DNA from 4 places in the Mameliella sp. AT18 genome. Region 2 is predicted to be linked to each of the others. Evidence: riboswitches for the same ligand, from Rfam matches in the RefSeq annotation. Region 2 holds a riboswitch; each other region holds the start of a gene.
The links. Region 2 has a riboswitch for thiamine pyrophosphate ahead of thiD (bifunctional hydroxymethylpyrimidine kinase/phosphomethylpyrimidine kinase). Riboswitches for the same ligand answer to the same signal wherever they lie in the genome.
Positions count from the first base shown of each region.

Region 1: it holds a riboswitch for thiamine pyrophosphate, as region 2 does, so the genes downstream of both, thiB (thiamine ABC transporter substrate binding subunit) here and thiD (bifunctional hydroxymethylpyrimidine kinase/phosphomethylpyrimidine kinase) in region 2, are expected to answer to the same signal.
Region 3: it holds a riboswitch for thiamine pyrophosphate, as region 2 does, so the genes downstream of both, thiM (hydroxyethylthiazole kinase) here and thiD (bifunctional hydroxymethylpyrimidine kinase/phosphomethylpyrimidine kinase) in region 2, are expected to answer to the same signal.
Region 4: it holds a riboswitch for thiamine pyrophosphate, as region 2 does, so the genes downstream of both, thiC (phosphomethylpyrimidine synthase ThiC) here and thiD (bifunctional hydroxymethylpyrimidine kinase/phosphomethylpyrimidine kinase) in region 2, are expected to answer to the same signal.

Region 1 covers NZ_JARAMO010000001.1:12,506-17,601, forward strand. The annotation lists gene PVW46_RS00090 (thiamine ABC transporter ATP-binding protein) at 1-216, opposite strand, end outside; gene PVW46_RS00095 (thiamine/thiamine pyrophosphate ABC transporter permease ThiP) at 203-1,720, opposite strand; gene thiB (thiamine ABC transporter substrate binding subunit) at 1,696-2,682, opposite strand; TPP riboswitch at 2,727-2,838, opposite strand; gene PVW46_RS00105 (hypothetical protein) at 2,957-3,130, shown strand; gene aroC (chorismate synthase) at 3,187-4,290, shown strand; partial or broken gene PVW46_RS00115 (methyl-accepting chemotaxis protein) at 4,297-5,096, opposite strand, start outside.
Region 2 covers NZ_JARAMO010000171.1:11,293-16,388, forward strand. The annotation lists gene PVW46_RS15175 (thiazole synthase) at 1-510, opposite strand, end outside; gene thiS (sulfur carrier protein ThiS) at 513-707, opposite strand; gene PVW46_RS15185 (FAD-dependent oxidoreductase) at 691-1,665, opposite strand; partial or broken gene thiD (bifunctional hydroxymethylpyrimidine kinase/phosphomethylpyrimidine kinase) at 1,665-2,287, opposite strand; TPP riboswitch at 2,332-2,435, opposite strand; gene PVW46_RS15195 (AMP-binding protein) at 2,629-3,816, shown strand; gene PVW46_RS15200 (thiolase family protein) at 3,813-4,916, shown strand; gene PVW46_RS15205 (nitroreductase) at 4,909-5,096, opposite strand, start outside.
Region 3 covers NZ_JARAMO010000020.1:24,742-29,837, forward strand. The annotation lists gene thiD (bifunctional hydroxymethylpyrimidine kinase/phosphomethylpyrimidine kinase) at 1-637, opposite strand, end outside; gene thiE (thiamine phosphate synthase) at 634-1,245, opposite strand; gene thiM (hydroxyethylthiazole kinase) at 1,242-2,030, opposite strand; TPP riboswitch at 2,086-2,180, opposite strand; gene PVW46_RS02480 (hypothetical protein) at 2,377-2,901, shown strand; gene PVW46_RS02485 (hypothetical protein) at 3,242-3,613, shown strand; gene PVW46_RS02490 (hypothetical protein) at 3,595-3,849, shown strand; gene PVW46_RS02495 (hypothetical protein) at 3,846-3,974, shown strand; gene PVW46_RS02500 (SDR family oxidoreductase) at 3,955-4,158, shown strand; gene PVW46_RS02505 (ThuA domain-containing protein) at 4,164-4,718, shown strand; gene PVW46_RS02510 (hydroxymethylglutaryl-CoA reductase) at 4,875-5,096, shown strand, end outside.
Region 4 covers NZ_JARAMO010000196.1:17,666-22,761, forward strand. The annotation lists gene PVW46_RS17495 (FAD-dependent oxidoreductase) at 1-328, opposite strand, end outside; gene thiC (phosphomethylpyrimidine synthase ThiC) at 325-2,112, opposite strand; TPP riboswitch at 2,229-2,349, opposite strand; gene PVW46_RS17505 (carboxymuconolactone decarboxylase family protein) at 2,586-2,927, shown strand; gene lipA (lipoyl synthase) at 2,924-3,898, shown strand; gene PVW46_RS17515 (sigma-54-dependent Fis family transcriptional regulator) at 3,913-5,096, shown strand, end outside.

The DNA.
Region 1 (5,096 bases), on a different contig from region 2:
GGGCCGCGCCTGCGGCGGCACATGAGTCAGGTCGCGCCCCTGCCAGGTGACACGACCGCCCGCGACCTCCCTGAAACCGGCGATGGCGTCCAGCAAGGTGGATTTCCCGGCGCCGGACGGCCCGACAAGCGCCACCCGGCGTCCCGGCACCAGCGCCAGGTCCGCGCGCAGCGTCCCGCTGTCCATCGCCACTTGCAGGTCTTCAAGCTTCAGCACCCAGGCGTCCTCCTCTGTCGAACAGCCAGAACAACCCCAGGCTGGTACACAACAACAGCAGCGCCGCACCGGCCGCCGCCTCCATCTGGTAGGATCCCATCAGGCGATAGACCTGCAACGGCAGGGTCGCCCGGTCCGGATCCGCAAACAATGCGATCACGCCCAGATCTCCCATCGCCAGTGCAGCCGTCAACCCGGCGGCAAAGCCCATCGGGCGCCGCAAGCGGGGCAGCCAGACCAGCCGCAGCCAGGCCAGTGGTGTCATCCGCAGGCTGGCCCGCAGCCTCCCATAGTCGCGCGTGACCGCCTCGGCCTCGGGCCGCAGGATGCGCAGGGCAAAGGGCAGCGCCATCAGCGCGTTGACCAACCCCGTGACCGGCAACGCCATGTCGAAGGGATTGACGAAGTTGCGCAGGATAAGGAACAGCCCCGTCCCCAGAACCAGCGGCGAAATCGCGATGGCGGGCAGGGCCAGCAACTCGCCTCGCCGCGTGGCCAGCGGCAAGGCCCAGGCCATGCAAAGCACCGTGGACCCCAACGCAACGATCAGGGAATGCGCCGCTGCCCGCAGCGTGTCCGGCGTGATCAGCAGAAGGCCCGGTAGACCGCGCAGGACGACCGCCGCCAGTGGCACCAGCAGGAACAGCGCCGCCGCGACGATCCACATGCCATCCCAACCACGCGCCAGGCCACCCTGCCCATCCCAGCGCGGCAGGATGCGATCACGCCCGGCACCAAATCCGGCCTGCCCCGCGACGCGCAGCGCCACCAGACCAGCCGCCAGCGCCAGCACCAGCTGCATCACCGCCAGGGCCGCCGCGCGGCCAAGATCGAAATCGAACCGCATCGCCTGGTAGATCGCCAGTTCCACCGTCGTCGCCCGTGGCCCGCCACCCAGCGTCAGCGCCACCGCAAAGCTCGTGAGGCAGATCACGAAAATCACCGTAAACGCCCCCGGCAGCACCCGCAGGATCAGCGGTGCGTCAATCACGCACCATTGCGCCCGCGGCGACAGGCCAAGGGAGGCCGACAGCCGGAAATGCTCGGCCGGGACCGCCGCCCAGGCGGAAAACAGCATCCTGACCGCCAGCGGCAGGTTGAAAAAGACATGCGCCAGCACGACCCCGTGCAACCCGTAGATGTCGAGGTTCGGGCCGCCCAGCGCCCCCAACAGCCTGTTCACCAGCCCCGCCTGGCCAAAAACGGCGATCAACCCCATGACCGCCACGATCACCGGCAGGATGAAGGGCGCCCCCAACAGCGTCACCAAGACCCCGCGCCCGGCGAAGCGGCGGCGCGCCAGGGCCTTGGCCACGGGCACAGCCAGGACAACGCTGAACGTGGCCGACAGGAAGGCCTGCCAGAGCGTGAACCGCAATGCCTGCCAATCCCCCGGGCCGAAGGTGCCAAAGCCCCCGGCCCGGGCCAGAACAACGCCCACCGGCCCCAGCGTCAGGACCGCCAGGGCCAGGGCCGCCGCTATTGCGAGAGCGCGCGGCGCCATGCCTCGATCGCCTCGCCACGCAGGGCCGCCGCCTCATCCTCGGAATAGAAAAGCACGTTCTCCGGCAGGTCGAGCTTCTGGAAGCCATCCGGCCACTTGTTGCTGTCCAGCGCCGCCGGGATCGACCAGTTGCCCGTGGCGATCATGCCCTGAAAGTCCTCGCTCAAGATGAACTCCATGAAGGCGCCGGCCAGTTCGGGTTGGTCGCTGGTGGCCAGCCGGGCGGCCAGTTCGACCATGAAATAATGCCCCTCGGGGAAGATCGCGGCCTTCTTCGTCTCATCTTCTTCGGCGATGATGTGATAGGCGGGCGAGGTCGTGTAGCTCAGCACCATGTCCGCCTCGCCATCGGTGAAGAGGCCGTAGGATTCGGACCAGCCCTTGGTCACGGTGACGATCTTGGGCGCCAGTTTCTCCCAGGCGGCCTGCGCCTCGTCGCCGTAGACCGATTGCACCCAAAGCACCAGCGCCAGCCCCGAGATCGAGGTGCGCGGGTCCTGGATCACCAGCCGCAGGTCGTCTGGCGCCTCCAGCAGCGCGTCGAAACTGGCAGGCGGCGCATCCACGCGGGTGCTGTCATAGACAAAGGCAGTGTGCCCGTAGTTGAACGGCAGGAACACCTCGTCCGTCCAGTCGATCGGCAGTGTCAGCGGCGACAGGTCCACGCCGTGTTCTGCGAACAAGCCCGAGTCCCGGGCCTTCTTCGTCACGTCGGTGTTCAGGCCGATCACGACGTCGGCCTCGGTCCGGTCGCCTTCCAGCAGGATACGGGGCAAGAGGTCGCCGGGCTTGAATTGCAGATCGCAGTCGCAGCGCGCCTCGAACAGCTCTTCGATCCTTGGCCCCGGCCCCCATTCGGAAACGAAGTAGTCGGGCGCATAGACCGTCAGGACAGGCGTTTCGGCCAAGGCAAGGCCGGCGCTCAGACATCCCGCGGCAACAGTGAAGGCAAGTGACTTCATAGAGTCCTCCAATATTGCGGCGCAAGGGCAAGATTGGAGTCCCGTCATCGGGCCCATACCTTCCCTCCGCCGGTGTTAACCGGTTCAGGTTCAACGGGTTGATCCGTGGCACGGAAATCTCAGACGGCTCATGCGCCGCCACCCCGAGGTAGGCCGGACCCTAGTCGCGACGTCACGGAACATCAAGAAAAACCGTGATATTTTCCGTGTATTATGGTAAGGAATGCGTATCCCGAAAATTCAGGAGAAAGGAGGCGCCCTTGGGGAAACGCGTTTGATCATTCTGTGTCTCGAGCTGGGGGTTATCTGGCTCATCTATCTTATTTTCGGCTGGATCGCGGCCTTTGAAATGCCGCTCTGGCTCTCCACCTTCATCGTGATTGCCGTGGACCGGGCGACGGACGCCGTGGGCGATTTGGCCCAGAGGCGGCGCGACAGCCTCGAATAGTCTTGGCATTGTGCCCCGGCTTGCGTATCCCGCGCGGAAACGAAGGGGACGCAGCCATGAGCCTGAACACATTCGGACATCTCTTCCGTGTGACCACCTGGGGCGAAAGCCACGGGCCGGCTCTGGGGGCCACGGTCGATGGCTGCCCGCCGGGGATCGAGATCGACGAGGCGCAGCTGCAGCACTGGCTGGACAGGCGCAAACCGGGGCAGAGCAAGTTCACGACACAACGCCGCGAACCGGATGCCGTGCGCATCCTGTCCGGCGTCTTCGAGGGCCGGACCACCGGAACCTCGGTTCAGCTGATGATCGAGAACACCGACCAGCGGTCCAAGGATTATTCCGAGATCGCGCAGAAGTTCCGCCCCGGCCACGCCGACATCACCTATTTCCAGAAATACGGGCTGCGCGACTATCGCGGCGGCGGGCGCTCTTCTGCGCGGGAAACTGCGGCCCGCGTGGCCGCCGGCGGGCTCGCGCGCGCGGCGCTGACGGCGCTGGTGCCGGGGACCGAGATCCGCGGCTACATGGTGCAGATGGGCAGCCACGGCGTCGACCGGGCGCGTTTCGACGATGCCCAGATCGATGCCAACCCCTTCTGGTGCCCGGACCCCCAGGCCGCCGAGACCTGGGCCGACTACCTGGATGGGCTGCGCAAGTCGGGCGAGAGCGTGGGCGCGGTGATCGAGGTCGTCGCCCGCAATGCGCCTGCCGGCCTGGGCGCCCCCGTCTATGGCAAGCTCGACACTGACCTTGCGGCCGCGATGATGTCGATCAACGCGGTCAAGGGCGTCGAGATCGGCGAGGGCATGGCCTCGGCGGCGCTGACCGGCAGCCAGAATGCCGACGAGATCTTCATGGGTGAGAACGGCCCGGTCTACAGCTCCAACCACGCCGGCGGCATCCTGGGCGGCATTTCGACCGGACAGGAAATCGTCGTGCGTTTCGCGGTCAAGCCGACCTCGTCCATCCTGACCCCGCGCAAGACCATCACCCTGAGCGGCGAAGAGACCGAGATCGTCACCAAGGGGCGGCACGATCCCTGCGTTGGCATCCGCGCCGTCCCGGTTGGAGAGGCGATGATGGCCTGCGTCCTGCTCGATCACCTGCTGCTGCATCGCGGCCAGGTGGGGGACGCGGGCGGACGCATCGGGGGCTAAGCCCCCTCAGAAATCCTTCCACAGGGCATCGTCACCAACGGCCTTCTTGTAGGCCGGTGCCGGCTCCGGCGCGGGTTGCTCGAAATTGTCGATCTCCTCGACCTCCACTTCGACGGGTGACGGCTCCAGGTCTTCAGCAGCCCAGCTGCCATGCACCAGGGTTTCCGTGTCCGGGATCATGTCACCATAGGCATCGTCCGCATCGTAGGGCGCGGGGTCTTGGTCCTGTTCCAGGACAGGCGCCTCCGGCTCGCCGCTGTCCACCGTGTATGGCTCATCTGCCGGCTCTTCCCAGGTGTTCGCGGCAACGGGCAGATCCCGGACAGAGAACCGCGCCAGGACATCGGACAGGCGCGTGGCCTCGACACGCAGTTGCTGGCTGGCGGCATTGGTCTGGCTGACCATCGCGGCGTTCTGCTGTGTCACCTTGTCCAGTTCACCCACGCCGACATTGATTTCCTGCACGCCGCTGGCCTGGTCACGGGCCGAGGTCGCGATACCAGAGACCATCTCGGACACTTCGGTCACGCTTTGCACGATATGGGTCAGGGTTTCGCTGGTCTCCTGGACCAGCTTTTCACCGTCTTCCACCTGCTTGCTGCTGTTCGTCACCAGTTCCTTGATCTCGCTAGCGGATTCCGAGGCGCGCTGCGCCAGCCCCCGCACCTCGGAGGCGACCACGGAAAAGCCCTTGCCGCTCTCGCCGGCGCGCGCGGCCTCGACCCCCGCGTTCAGGGCCAGCAGGTTGGTCTGTTCGGAAACCGACTTGATCACGTCGAGGATGCTGCCAATGCGCTGGCTCTCGC
Region 2 (5,096 bases):
CATGGCGCGTAGCGCGTAGGGATTGTTCAGCCCGCGCCCTGAACCGATCGGCGCGCCCCAGGGCATCAGCACCTCGCAGCCCGCCGTCAACAGGCGTTCGGCGACGATCAGATCCTCGGTGGTGTAGGGAAAGACCTGGAAACCGTCCCCGGTGAGGATCCTCGCCGCCTCGACAAGCTGGAACACGTCGGGTTGCAGGCTGTCCGTGTGGCCAATCAGTTCCAGCTTGATCCAGCGCGTGCCAAAGACTTCGCGCGCCATATGCGCGGTGGTGACCGCCTCCTTGACCGTGTGGCAGCCCGCCGTGTTGGGCAGGACCAGCACGCCCAGATCCTCGATCATCTTCCAGAAGGTGTCACCCGCACCCCCGGCGCCCTCGCGGCGCAGCGAAACCGTCGCCACCGCCGCGCCGCTGGCCCGGAAGGCCTCTTCCAGGATGGTAGGACTGGGGTATTGCGCGGTGCCCAGCATCAGCGGGTTGGGCAATTCGGTGCCGTAAAAGCGTTTCATCGTCATCCCCCCTGCATCGGTGCGAGGATTTCGACCCGGTCGCCCTCTTGCAGTTTGCAGGCCGGGCGCTGTGCCGCGGGCACGAATGTTTCGTTCACCGCCGTCGCCACCCGCCCGGCAAGGGCGCGTTCTTTCAGCAGGTCGGCAAGTGTCCCGGCGACGACTTCGCAAGACTCGCCGTTAATCACGATCTTCATCGACAAACTCCGAATGGGTGTTGTGCAGGGCAAGATCGGCCACCCCGCGCGCCAACGCGGGCGCAAGCAGGTAGCCGTGACGATAAAGGCCATTGGCAAAGATCCTGCCGCCGAGCCGCCGGATCCGGGGCAGGTTGTCCGGAAAGGCCGGGCGCAAATCGACGCCGGTTTCGAGCACCTCGGCCTCGCCGAAGGCGGGGTTCAGCGCGTAGGCCGCGCTGAGCAGTTCCAGCATCGAGCGGACCGTGATCCGGCGCCGGTCCTCGCTCTCGATCATCGTGGCGCCCAGCATGTAGACGCCATCGCCGCGCGGCACGATATACAGCGGGATGCGCGGATGCAGCAGACGGATCGGGCGCGTGAGCGTCACCTCGGGGCAGCGGATCACCAGCATCTCGCCCCTGACGCCACGCAGGTCGGGCAGAGCGTCGCGCGCGGCGAGGCCCCGGCAATCAATCACGTTGTCCAGCGCCGCCGGCGCCTTGTCCTGAACGAACCTGACCTTCTGCCCTTTCAGGCTGGTGTAAAGATCACTCAACGCCCGGCGCGGATCCAGATGCGCCTCGCCTTCAAAGAATAGCCCCTGCGCAACGCCGGGCAGGTCCGGTTCCAGTTCCGCGAAGTCGGTCCCGACCTCTCGGAACCCTTCGGTGCGTCGGGCAAAGCGGCGCAGGTCGGGCAAGTCACGCCGCCCCGCCACGACCAGCGTGCCGCGTTGCTGGACAGTGGTGCGTTGTTGCCACCAGACAATCGCCTGTTGGCCCAGCCTCAGCACTGGCTCTTCGGCGTTTTCATATTCGCACCAGGGCGCCAACATGCCCCCCGCCCACCAGGAACAGTGGTGCGGACCGGGCGGCCCGGCAGGATCAAAGACCTGCACATCGGCACCGCGCGCGGCCAGTTCGCTGGCAACGGAAAGCCCCGCCACACCGGCGCCGATGACCGAGAACACCGGCATCATTCCCAGACCGCGTGAAAATGGTGCAGTGAGCCATGCCCGGAGCCGACCTGCAGCCCGTCCGCTGCCGCAATCGCCTGTTGCACGAAGCTGTGCGCCGTTTCGGTCGCCAGTTCGAGCGGCAGCCCAAGCGCAAGCCCGGCGGCAATGGCCGACGAAAGCGTGCAGCCGGTGCCGTAGGTGTTGCGCGTCCTGTGGCGGGGTTCGGTGGATGTCGTCAGCATCGATCGCGTCCCCATGCCGCAGAGCGCCATGCCCTGTTCTCTCATGTCCTCGCGCGTGCGCGCCACCGGGCCGTCCAGCAGCGCCGCCGCCTCGGGCAGGCCAGGGGTGAGGGCGGTGGCGTGCGGCATCAAGTTCTGCCGCAATGCGCCCACCGCATCGGGCGCCAACTGGGCATCGCCCGGATGTCCAGATCCGACAGCACCGCCTCGATCTGCGCCTCGATCACGTCGAGCGGTATTGAATGAACCGCGGTGACGGCACGGGTGTTCTGGGCGGTGACCGCGGTGATGACACTGGCGCCGTAGACGCCAAGCGCCGACATGGACTTGAGATCGGCCTGTATGCCCGCGCCTCCGCCACTGTCGGATCCGGCGATGGTCAATGCGATATGCGCCAACGGCTGCTCCTTCAGACAAAAGGGCACCGCGCATGGAAAACGTCTGTGGACTGTAGACCGTTCCCTACGCCGGTATTGCCCGGATCAGGTTCGATGGGTTAGCGCGTTCACGCCTCTCAGCCTCTTGGAGGCACCCCAACGGTTGGACTTTGGGTAACAACCCCGCCACGCCAAGTCAAACACGGGAAGAGTCCGGCGTGCCCTGTTCGCGTCTGACGAAAACGCGGGGTGTTATCTGCCTGTTTCGTCGAGGGCCGTGGTGGGCTACCACTCCATGACCTTGACGAGGATGTTCCATGACGGAAATAGGCCACGGCACTGCTGCGACCGGGTCCGGAACCATGAGCACTGCGCTGTTTCGCTGGCCACCGGAGGCCCGTTTGCATGTGCATGGGCAGCAGGTCGGAGAGGGCGAGGGTTCGGACAGGGCCGGGGCGCAGGATCTTGTTGCCCTGCGCGCAGCCATCCGCACCGGGCGCGCGTTTTCTGTCGGACCAGGCGGGGTCAGCCGCCTTTCCAAAGAACGCGCGGGGTATTTCCACAGCCGCTCTGGCGGAACGACCGGAGCGGCGAAGACCATCCGGCGTAGCCATGCCTCCTGGATTGCCAGTTTCGAGGTCAACCGCAACCACCTGAGCCTTGGCAGCGAGGATCGCTACGCCGTCCTGGGGGTCCCGGCCCATTCCCTTGCGCTCTATGCCCTGGTCGAAGGGGCGCATCTTGGCGCCGACCTGCATTCCTTCGCTGGTCTGAGGCCGCGCCAACAGGCGCAGGGCGTGAAGGCGGCACAGGCGACAATCCTCTACGCCACGCCAACCCAGTTGCGCCTTCTGTGCGAAACAGGGGCCGTGCTGCCGAGCCTGCGCCAAGTGCTTTGTGGTGGCGGGCGGCTGACGCCCGAATTGCGGCTTCGGATCGCCGCATTGTGTCCCAAGGCAGTCCTGCGTGAGTTCTATGGCGCCGCCGAGACCAGTTTCATCGCTTGGGGCGATGGCAGTGGCCCGGAGGGCAGCGTTGGCCGCGCCTACCCGGGTGTCGAGATAAGGATCGACGCCAAGGAGGGGGCCATAGGCGAGATCTGGGTGCGCAGCCCTTACCTTTTTGATGGCTATGCCGAAGGTGACAGTGCAGAAACACGCGAAAGGGATGGTTTCGTCACGGTCGGTGAATTGGGGCAGCTCGACAAGGAGGGCCACCTGACCGTTGCCGGGCGCCGCAACCGGATGGTCACCATCGCCGACCAGAACGTCTTTCCCGAGGATATCGAGGCCTTTCTGCTAAGCGATCCGGCGGTGACACAATGTGCAGTGGTTCCCCGGTCTGACCCACGCCGCGGCACGCATCTTGTCGCGGTCATCGACGGGCCGGTAGAGGCAGGGCTTTGCGATGCGCTGTTGGCCCGGTGTCGTGCGGTCTTCGGTCCACTCGCCGCACCCCGTCGTGTGCAGGCGATTGCCGATTTCCCTCTGACGCTTTCCGGCAAGCCTGACCTTGCGAGGATCGCCCAGGCGCTGGAGCGTCAGGCATGAGCGGTGTCCGTATCGTCTCTGCCCTGCGCACTCCGGTGGCGCCGCGCGGCGGGGCGCTGTCAGGGCTTCAGCTCCACGAACTGGGCGCGCCGGTGTTGCGCCGGGTGATCGAGGCGGCGGGGCTGGAGGCATGTCAGGTCGATGAAGTGATCTTGGGCAACGCGCTCGGGGCCGGGGGTAACCCGGCCCGCATGGTGGCGCTGGCCGCGGGCCTGCCGGACCAGGTGGCGGGGCTGACGCTGGACCGGCAATGTTGCGGCGGGCTTGACGCGCTGGTGATTGGCGCCGCGCTGATCGCCTCGGGGCAGGCGGAGGTCGTGGCGGCGGGCGGCGTGGAATCCTATTCCAGACGGCCCCTGCGCCTGCGGACCGACCCGGAGGGCGGTCCGCCTATGGCCTATGACCGTCCTCCCTTCACGCCCTGGCCAGAGCGCGATCCGGAGATGGACGATGCCGCCGAGGCGCTGTCTGCCGAACTGGGCATTTCCCGCGCGGCGCAGGATGCCTGGGCTATCGACAGCCACCGCAAGGCCTTGGCCGCCGACATGACGCCTGAGGTCGTCCCTCTTGGCGGGTTGCACACGGATGCCTTCACACGCGCCCTGACGCCCCGGTTGGCCGCCCGTGCTCCGCGCCTGTGCGGAACGATCACAGCCGCCAATGCCGCCGTGGCGGCGGATGGCGCGGCATTCTGCCTGCTGGTGTCCGAGAGGGTCGCCGCCGAGTTACCCGATACCGGGTTTGCCTATCGCGGGGGCGTGACGCTGGGCGGGCGCGTGGACCGTCCCGGCCTTGCCCCGGTTGCGGCGATCCGCAAGGTTCTGGAGCGGGCAGACATGGACGCCGGGGCGCTCTCGGTTGCCGAAGTGATGGAGGCCTACGCCGTGCAGGCCATCGCCTGCGTCAATGGCGCCGGGCTGGACCCGAGCAACGTGAACCCCGGCGGTGGCGGGCTGGCGCGCGGGCATCCGGTGGGGGCCTCGGGCGCGATCAATGCGGTGCGGCTTTTCCATGAACTCCGGCAGCGGGGCGGCACCGGGCTGGCCACAATCGCGGCAGCGGGCGGCCTGGGCACGGCGGTCCTGATGTCGGTCAGCTGAAACCGCGCAGCGTCGCAAAGACAGACAGCGCGTCACGCTCTGTCCGCACGCCGTTTACCGGCGCCTCCGGGTCCGCGCGTCCCAGCGCCATGCCGCAAACGACCATCTCCTCCTCGCCCAGGCCAAGCTGGGCATGGGCGATATCCGCATGATTGGCCAAGGCCCCGATGCCGCAAGTGG
Region 3 (5,096 bases), on a different contig from region 2:
AGAAGGTGCAACCCGTGCCATGCGTGTTGCGCGTCGCCGTGCGGGGGCCGTCGAACCAGGCCTCGACATCGGGCGAGAGCAGGAGATCGGGGCTGCGGTCTCCGGAGAGGTGCCCGCCTTTCAGCAGAACAGCGCTCGGCCCCAACGCCAGCAATGCCCGGGCCTGCCGGATCATCTCTTCCGTGGTTGCGGCCTCGGCACAGCCGAGAAGGTCCGCCGCCTCCGGCAGGTTCGGGGTGATAACGCTGGCAAAGGGCAACATGTCCCGCAAGGCCGCCACGGCCGGTGCCCGCAACAGCCTGTCGCCGCCCTTGGCGACCATCACGGGGTCCAGCACGACGGGGCATGCAAGACCCGCGATGCCCTTTGTCACGGTTTCGATGATGGCCGCGTCACCCAGCATGCCGATCTTGATCGCGTCGATGGCGATGTCGTCGCGGATTGCGGCGATCTGGGCGGCAATCATGTCGGTGTCGCACAGGCTGACCGCCGTCACGCCACGGGTGTTCTGGGCGGTCAGCGCGGTCAGGACGCTCATTGCGTAGCCGCCATTTGCCGAGATCGCCTTGATGTCGGCCTGGATGCCGGCACCGCCGGAACAATCGGAACCGGCGATGGAAAGGATGTTCGGGATCATGCCGTCCTCCATGCGTGGATCAGGGTCCGGGTCGCGGCGGTCATGTCCGCCGCCCGTGAAATCGCCGAGACGACGGCCAGCCCGGCGCCACCGGCGGCCTTTACCGGCGCGGCGTCGCGGGCCGTCACGCCGCCAATGGCGAGGCAGGGCAGCGAGGAGCGCCCGGCGATCACGGCGAAACCGTCCAACCCGATGGGTGCGGCGTGATCTGGCTTGGACCCGGTCGCGTAGATCGGTCCGACGCCGAGGTAGTCGACACCGGCGGGAACCGCGTCCAGTTGCGCTGCCGTCTCGATCGACAGGCCAAGGACCATGTCCGGACCGATCTTCCGGCGGATGCGGGCGGGATCTCCGTCACCCTGGCCGACGTGCAGACCCGCCGCGCCGATGGCGATGGCCAGGTCGACCCGATCGTTCACGATCAGCTTGGTCCCGAAGGGGGACAGCGCGGTCATCAGCGCCCGCGCGAGCCGGGCCAGATCCGCGTCCGGTGTCACCTTGTCACGCAGTTGAACCCATTCGGCGCCTCCCTGTGCGGCGGCAACCGCCTGGACGATGACCGGTGCGGGTGCGGTGGCATCCGTGATGAAACAGAGCGGCGGGATCATGCCAGCGTGATCCGGGCGCCGCGCGCCAGGTCCTCCGGCGTCATCGTGTACAGCGCATCAATGAAGGCCACCTGGAATGTCCCCGGTCCCCGGACGCCTTCGGCGGCCTGTTCGCCGGCAAGACCGAAAAAGGCCAGCGCGGCAACGGTCGCCTCAAAGGGATCCTGCCCGACGGTGAAGGCGCCGACGATGCCGGTCAGGGAACAGCCCAGGGCTGTCACCCGGGGCATCAGGGCGTGGCCATTGGCGACCTCAGCATTGCGCGTGCCATCGGTGACGAAATCCACGGGGCCGGTCACGGCGACCACGCCGCCCGTCCGCCGTGCCAGGGCGCTTGCAGCCTCCTGCGCCTGGGAAACCGCGTCGGCGGTGTCGGCGCCCTTGCCGCTTGCGTCGGCGCCGGCCAGCGCCATGATCTCTGACGCATTGCCCCGGATCACGGTCGGGGCGAGGTCCAATAGCCGTGCGCCGATGTCCCGGCGATAACCCGTGGCGCCGACCGCCACCGGATCGAGTATCCAGGGCGTTCCCTGCGCCTGAGCGGCCCCGGCGCTCTCCAGCATGGCGTCGGCCCAGGCCGGTGAGAGCGTCCCGATATTGATCGTCAATGCCTGCGCCAGGCCTGTGAATTCGGCTGCTTCCTCGCGCGCGTGGACCATCGCGGGCGAAGCCCCCGCCGCGAGCATGACGTTGGCCATGATGTTCATGGCGACGTAATTCGTGATGTTCTGAACAAGTGGCGCCGTCCGGCGCATGTGATCCAGGTGCTGTCCCGTATCGTCCATCGTGATCTCCTTTCGCCCGGCGGCATGAGAGATCACGAGACGTCGACCGGAATCCGGTCTGCCCTGTGCGCCTCCCTCCGCCGGCATTATCCGGTTCAGGTTCGAAGGGTACGTCTCAGCCCGGTTTCCCGAGCGCCCCTGTCGCTAACGGCGCGAAGGTCGCATCAGACGGCGCCAGCGTCAATCAGCTTCGCCGGTTTCGCATCGCGAAATCCGGACGTTTGGGTCGCGGGATGGCGGGAATTGGCCTGTCGAAGGGGGCAATCCTTGCAAGACCCTGTTTATACTGGCCTTTTGCATCCCCTTGTGTATAGGCTGGATGCAGAACACTTCCAGAAGGCCGGGTATGCCTGATCGCGACGACCTGAATGCCAAGTCGATATACGATGATCTGTTGCACCGGGCGCAGGGGGTGATCCGCACCAGGGATTTCGACGGATACCAGGGGGTCTTCGACCTTCCGTTTCGGCTTGTGAACCTCGATGCGGCGCATGTCTTTTCCACGCCGGACGATCTGCGGATGATCTTCGAGACCATCCAGCACCGGATCTTCTGCCTCAATCTCAGCTCTTACTTCGCGGTCTGCCTCGACGCGCAGCGCATCGACGAGACGACGATTGTCGCCACCCATGAAACCCGGATGATCACCGAGAACCTCTTGGTCGGCGATCCGGTGCCCTCGGTGGCCGTCCTGAAACATGTCCGGGGGCAATGGTTGCTGACGGAGGTCTGGAACTTTCGCCCGGACCGCTTCGGGACCAGTTTCCTGCGGGTCGAGCAAGAGACGCGGCCAGCGGCGCAATGGATCGCGATGCAGGCCCGCGTCTATGGCGCGCTCGGCGGTCGGACAGGCGTTTTGGCAGTTCGCTGACTGCCCGTGTGGCGCCGCGGATCGGTGCCGGTCGGGAGCCCGCTGCAGCGGCCGATGGCTGGGACGGCAGCGATCCGATCCGTGGAGACTGACCGGGAACAGGAGCTCGGGGAAGGAGCCTGGCGGACGCTGGCAGTCGATCCGCAGGATCCGCGCCAATGCAATCGTCACCCGCAGACGGCCCCGGCAAGCACCTGACCGGGACAGCTGTCGGGATTTCCAGATGCCCGCAAGGAGGCCTTTATGGCTGGCCAGGTCATACCCGACTACCACGAGATCACGCGCGTCCTGACGGACCGTTCCATGCGTCAGGCGCTGTACGACGAGGGGGGGCGTCGTCATGAATGACGTCCTGCTGACGCTGCATGGCGGGGACCATCACAAGCGGCGGGTGCTGGAGTTTTCGGTGCTCCGCAGGGACGACTTCTCGGTCTACGAGACAGAGATATTCCTGCCCGCCCTGGCACAGGTCATCGGGCCGCTTTCGGCGAGCGGCGGGATGGACCTGATCGACTTCGGCTATCGCGTCACGATGAACCTGACTGCAGATTTCGCGGGCCTCGACCGGCCCGAGAAATCGCCCGAGGAAACCGGGCAGTTGCTGAAACTGGTCAAGAACTTCTCGGAATGCGCGACGCTGACCCATGTGACCCTAGACAAGGAAGCCGTACGGGCCGCGCCCTGTCCGAAGGCGTGCCGATCCGGGGCCTGACCTTTGGCTATGGCATGCACATGTGCCTTGGGCGCGATCTTGACGGCGGACTGCCGGCGGGGCCGGACACCGATCCGGACAGGCACCAGTACGGGATCGTGACGCGGTTGGTCCAGACGCTGCTGGACCGCGACGTGCGCCCCGACCCGGACCGTTCGGCGGTGCAGGACACCAACACCTCCCGCATGAACTTTTCGTCCTATCCCGTTCTCCTGACACCCGAACCCGAGGCATGAGCATGAAATCCGAAATCGTGACCGGGGCCGCCGCGGGCCTCGGGGCAGGCGTGGCCGCAAAATTCGATGCCGAGGGCTATCGCGCCGGGGTTCATCGACGGTGGCATGTCCGCCCCGTTCTATGACGATCCCAAGGTCCGCGCCGCGCGCGAAGGCGCCGTGCCGAACGGCGATCTGGGCAAGATCGAGGACATCGCCGAGGCGGTCTGGTTCCTGGCCTCGCCGCAGCCCCGCTACGTCAATGCGCATCAGCTGGTGGTGGACGGCGGCGTCTGCCACAGCCTTCTGCGCTCGCTGCCGCGGGAATAACGGCAATGCGCGTGGTCATCCTGAAAGGCGGCATCCTGGCTGCGGCTGGCATGGAGACGGAGCTTGTCGGTTCTCCGGCAGAGTTGGTCTCTGCGCTGGACCGCGCCCCGGCGGACCTTGTCGGGGTGCAGGCGCTGCGGTTCCGGATGCTGGGCAACGAGAAATACGCGCCCTACCGGGCCGAATGGGCCTATGAGACTGATCCGGAACTGGTGCGCGCGCTGGACGCTCATGCCGGGGCCGGGCGCGGCATCGTCTCGCTGCACACGGGCTGTATCTGTTTCGACGGCTGGCAAGGCTGGCTCGACCTGCTGGCAGGCGGATGGGTCTGGGGTCGGCGCTACCACGCGCCGGGGCTGGAAACCGTCGACGTGACCCCGGTGCAAGACCATCCCGTGACAGCGGACATCGCGCCATTCGCCGTCACTGACGAACACTACGGGGACCTGGCCCTTCACCCCGAGGCGATCATCCTCGCCCAGGGTCGCATGGGCGAGGGCGTGGATCACCCCGTCGGCTGGGCCCGCGACGGCGGGGACAGCGGCATCGTTCCGGTCTGAGGGCAATTCGCCTGCGCCACCGATCCCCCGAAATTCGACGCAAACCCATCTAACGAGTTGTAAACACGACAAGGACCGCCGACAATCAGTCCCGTATTCCCCCCGTGATGCCCGGTCTCCGGGGTTGCGACCGGCCCATCTTGCGAAAGTCCTTGCATGATCGTCCCTTTTCACGTCTCCGAAATGCTGCGCCGGGTGCGGCAGCGGATCGCCGGGACGGGCGCGCTGCCCGACATGGCCCCCCGGCCGGAGGGCAGCCGCTCTTTGCGCATGTCGCCACGCGTGACCGCCGATACGGTGGCGCGCCTGCACCGCGACCTGGGCCTCGATGCCGAAAGCGCCGACCGTCTCTTTGACTCGCGGGCGCAGGCGGACCTG
Region 4 (5,096 bases), on a different contig from region 2:
CGGCAGGGTTCACCCATTCGTGCGCTTCGGTCGCCCGCGCGAAGCGATCCAGTTCGGAGACATCGCGCGACGGTGCCACCACCAGCGTTCCCATGCGAACCAGCGACCCGACCCGAGCCCCCCACCAGTCGCCGGCGGACTGGCCCATTTTCACCACCAAATCCGGTGCGCTTTCACCTTCGCAGAACGGCGCCAGCATCCCCCCTGCCAGCCAAGAGGCCGGATCAGGCGACCCTTCGGGGGTGATCACCTCTACCTGCAGACCACGTTCAGCCAGAGAGGTGGCGACGCAAAGCCCCGCCACCCCCATTCCAAGGACAGAGATCATTCTGCCGACTCCTGCGCAGGCACGTACAATTCGCCACCTTCGCGGAACTTGGCGGCCATCTTTTCCATGCCCTGCTGCTTTTCCGCCTCTGCGCGGATGTCGTGGGAAATGCGCATGGAACAGAATTTCGGCCCGCACATCGAACAGAAATGCGCCACCTTGTGCGCCTCTTTTGGCATGGTTTCGTCGTGCATTTCGCGCGCCGTGTCGGGATCAAGGCCCAGGTTGAACTGGTCTTCCCAGCGGAATTCGAACCGGGCGCGGGACAGGGCGTCGTCGCGGATCTGCGCGCCGGGGTGCCCCTTGGCCAGGTCGGCAGCGTGGGCAGCCAGCTTGTAGGTGATCACGCCGGTTTTCACGTCGTCGCGGTCCGGCAGGCCCAAGTGTTCCTTCGGTGTCACGTAGCACAGCATCGCCGTGCCGAACCACCCGATCATCGCGGCACCGATGGCGCTGGTGATATGGTCATAGCCCGGTGCGATATCCGTGGTGAGCGGCCCAAGCGTATAGAAGGGTGCCTCGTGGCAATGCTCCAGCTGCTTGTCCATGTTGGCCTTGATTTTGTGCATCGGCACGTGGCCCGGGCCTTCGATCATCACCTGGCAGTCCTTGGCCCACGCGATTTTCGTCAGCTCCCCCAGAGTTTCCAGTTCCGCGAACTGCGCCTGATCGTTGGCGTCCGCGATGGACCCGGGGCGCAGCCCATCGCCCAGACTGAAAGACACGTCATAGCGGCGGCAGATGTCGCAGATTTCCTCGAAATGCTCATACAGGAAGGATTCGCGGTGAAGGTGCAGACACCACTTGGCCATGATAGACCCGCCGCGCGATACGATGCCGGTCACGCGTTTCGCGGTCATCGGGATCATGTGCAGCCGCACGCCTGCGTGGATAGTGAAGTAATCCACCCCCTGTTCGGCCTGTTCGATCAGCGTGTCGCGGAAGATTTCCCAGGTCAGGTCCTCGGCGATGCCGCCCACCTTTTCCAGCGCCTGATACAGCGGCACGGTGCCGATCGGAACGGGTGCGTTGCGCAGGATCCAGTCGCGGATGTTGTGGATGTTGCGCCCGGTGGACAGATCCATCACCGTATCCGCTCCCCAACGGATGGCCCAGACCATCTTTTCGACCTCTTCCTCCATGCTGGAGGTGACGGCCGAGTTGCCGATGTTGGCGTTGATCTTCACCTTGAAGTTCCGGCCGATGATAACCGGCTCCAACTCGCGGTGGTTGATGTTGGCGGGGATGATGGCGCGGCCAGCGGTGATTTCGTCACGGACGAATTCGGGGGTGACAAGATCGGGGATCGCGGCGCCAAAATCTTCGCCATCGCGGCGATAGGCTTCCATGCGGCCTTCGTTTTCGCGGATGGCGACGAATTCCATTTCCGGGGTGACGACCCCGGCGCGGGCATAGGCCAACTGGGTGACCGCCTTGTCGTCCGTCGCCCGCAGCGGTTTGCGGGCTATCGGAAAGGCCGGGGTCAGGCGCGCACCTTCGGCAAACCCGTTGTCGGCAGAGGTGACGTGGCGCCCTTCGTATTCCTGCAAATCGCCGCGTGCGATCTGCCATTGGCTGCGCACAGCGGCCAAGCCCTTGGCGATATCGATGCTGACAGCGGGATCGGTGTAAGGGCCGGAACTGTCATAGACCGTCACTGGGGGTTCGTTCGACATGGCGATGCAGCGCATCGGCACGCGGATATCGTGCACCTGTCCGGGCACGTGGATTTTGGTCGAAGCGGGCAGCGGCCCGGTGGTGATCTGTGGGGTCTTGGCGTTCATTTGCGTCTCCTCAAGTGCGCTCGAAAAGACCCAAGCGAAACGTGAGGCAGAAAGCGGCCCGTAGCCCGCAAAAGGGCCACCGCGGCCCGAAAGGACCGCCCCGGTGTGCAAGTGGGGAAATTGCCCTTCGGTCTTCCTACGCCAGCATCAACTGGGTCAGGTTCAAAGGGTCGCTTCACCGGGGTTTCCCCCTGTCAGCCTCTCAGTCCCCTTGGCGGGACTCCCCTGACGTCACGGCACTCCACACCAGCAAGGGGCTGCCTGTCAAACAAACAATCCTGATTTGTCTTCATGACACAGGCACTGTCTCACTTGCCGCCAAATGAGACAGTTACCGGCCTGACAGGTCCGAATACCCGATCTCCGATACATCGCGGTGCACACAGCACGCATAGTGCCGTCAACGGTCCACGATGCCTGCGCCGCCTGAGGCAAACGCATCTCTATCACACGGGCCTGACGGGAGGAACACGATGACTAAGAACTACCGCGCCGAGAGCGCGGAAATCGACAAACGCGTGGGCGCACTGTTCAAGGCGGCCCCCGCGCCGATGAAACCCTACAGCCAGCTGGTCAGCGCCGTGTCGGGCGACGCGGCATTGTCAAGCAAAGTCAAGGAACTGATGGCGTTCTCGATTTCCATCGCGATCCGGTGCGAAGATTGTATCGTGTTTCACCTGCGGGCCGCGCTGAAACACGGCGCAACCCGCGACGAGGTGATCGAGGCGATCTCGGTCGCAATCGAGATGGGGGGCGGTCCTTCGGTCGTTTACGGAGGCCGGGCGCTGGCGGCCTTGGACGCGCTTGCCGAATGACACCACGACAGACACCGACCCTGCGACACCCTGAAAAGGCGCATCGCAAATCCGTGTCGGGACCGGTCAAACCGGGCTGGATTCGCGTCCGGGCCCCTTCGGGCGCAGGATTCGCCCGAACAATGGCTCTCGTCCGTGACGAAAAGCTGACCACCGTGTGCGAAGAGGCCAGTTGTCCCAATCTGGGCGAATGCTGGGACCAGGGTCACGCGACCATGATGATCATGGGCGACACCTGCACGCGGGGCTGCTCCTTCTGCAATGTGGCCACCGGTCGGCCAGAGGCTCTGGACCCGTTCGAACCTGGACGGGTGGCCAAAGCCGTGGCACGCTTGGGGCTCCGGCACGTCGTGATCACTTCTGTCGACCGCGACGACCTTGCCGACGGTGGTGCAGAGCACTTCGTGCACACGATCCGTGCCATCCGCCGGTCCAACCCCAACACCACCATCGAGCTTCTGACACCGGATTTCCTGGGTTGCGACCCCGCCATGGTGGACGCTATGGTCGATGCGCGCCCGGATGTCTTCAATCACAACCTTGAAACCGTGCCGGGGCTTTATCCGCAAATCCGCCCTGGTGCGCGCTACTATCATTCGCTGCGCCTGTTGGACCGTGTCCGGCAGCGCGACCCGTCCATCTTCACCAAATCGGGGCTGATGGTCGGCCTGGGCGAGGATCGCCAGTCCGTGCATCAAGTGATGGACGACCTGCGCGCGGCAGGCGTCGATTTTCTGACCATCGGGCAATACCTGCAACCGACGCCGAAACATCACCCCGTGGCCAGCTACATCACGCCCGAGGAATTCACAGCCTACAAGACAGCCGCCCTGGGCAAGGGGTTCGCGCTTGTCTCGGCTTCTCCGCTGACGCGATCAAGCTATCATGCGGATGCCGATTTTCAGCGACTGCAACAGGCGCGATCTGCGACTTGCGCTCAACTTGGACAAAAAGGGGAAACCACGCGATAATCAAAAGGTTGGCCGTGGTTCACTTCACGCCAAAGGGAGGAAACGAAATGGTTGCCTTGCAACAAAAAACCGCACTGCGCGAGTTGCTTGCGCGGTCCAGGGCACGCTCGACTCAGAAACACCGGCTGGCGGTCGGCACCCGCGCGCCGATCCTGCGCCTACAGGAAACCGAACTATCGCCCCGGCGCGAACGCTTTCAGGATCTGATCGGCGGTGCGGCTGCCGAACTGGATCCTTCAACCCTGCTGCCCAGCAAAAGCCGCTATTGCTTGCTGGTCTCGGACGCGGAAGGCGTGGTGCTGGAATGTTACGCCCCCGAGGGCGCCGAAACCGAATTTCAGCGGCACGGGCTGACAGTAGGCGGAATCTGGAACGAACGGCTGGCGGGGACCAACGGCATCAGCATCGCGCTGGAATCGGGCAATGTAGTGACCGTATCGGGCGAGGATCATTTCTATCGCTGTTTTTCCCGATTTGCCTGTAGCTCTACCCCGCTGACGGATGCGCAGAACAATCTTATCGGCTCGATCACGCTGGTAGGAGCAGTCGGCCGGCGCCCCGACGAAATTGGCCTGTGCGAACAGACCCTGCACCGGGCCTCGCGCCAGTTCCAGACACGTCTGTTCCGCAATTACCATTCAGACAAGATGACAGCGCGGCTGATGTCGCGAGACCCCGCCACCCGGCGCTGTTTTGAAACGCTGGTGGCCTGCGATGACCGAGGCGATGTGATTTTCAGCCTGCCGCTTTGGCGTGATGATGCGCGCCCCGAGCCCCATCAGAACCTTGTCGGGCGGCACCTGTCCGAACTGCACGATCTTGAGGTCTGCCTGCGCGGACCAGCCCGAGTGCCCCCGCGCCGGTATTTCATCAACTCCGGCACGCCCAACGTGCCAGCCCGGCTGGACAAGACCGGCCCGCTGGCATGTTTCGCCAATCAGGGCGCGGCGATGCCCAATCTGGTCGAGCGCGCCCGCAAACTGGCCGCCTACCGCGTTCCGCTGTTGATTTGCGGCGCGCCCGGTGGCGACAGCCGGGAGTTTGCCCAGGCGATTATCGGCGATCTTGGGCTGATCGGCCCCACGGGCGTGACGCTGGATGCCAACAGCCCCAACGCAGACGCAAGCGTGAGCGAAGCGCTGGATGTAATGCAGTTTCTTGGGGATTATCCGGTGGAACGGTTCTCGCCGACTTTGGT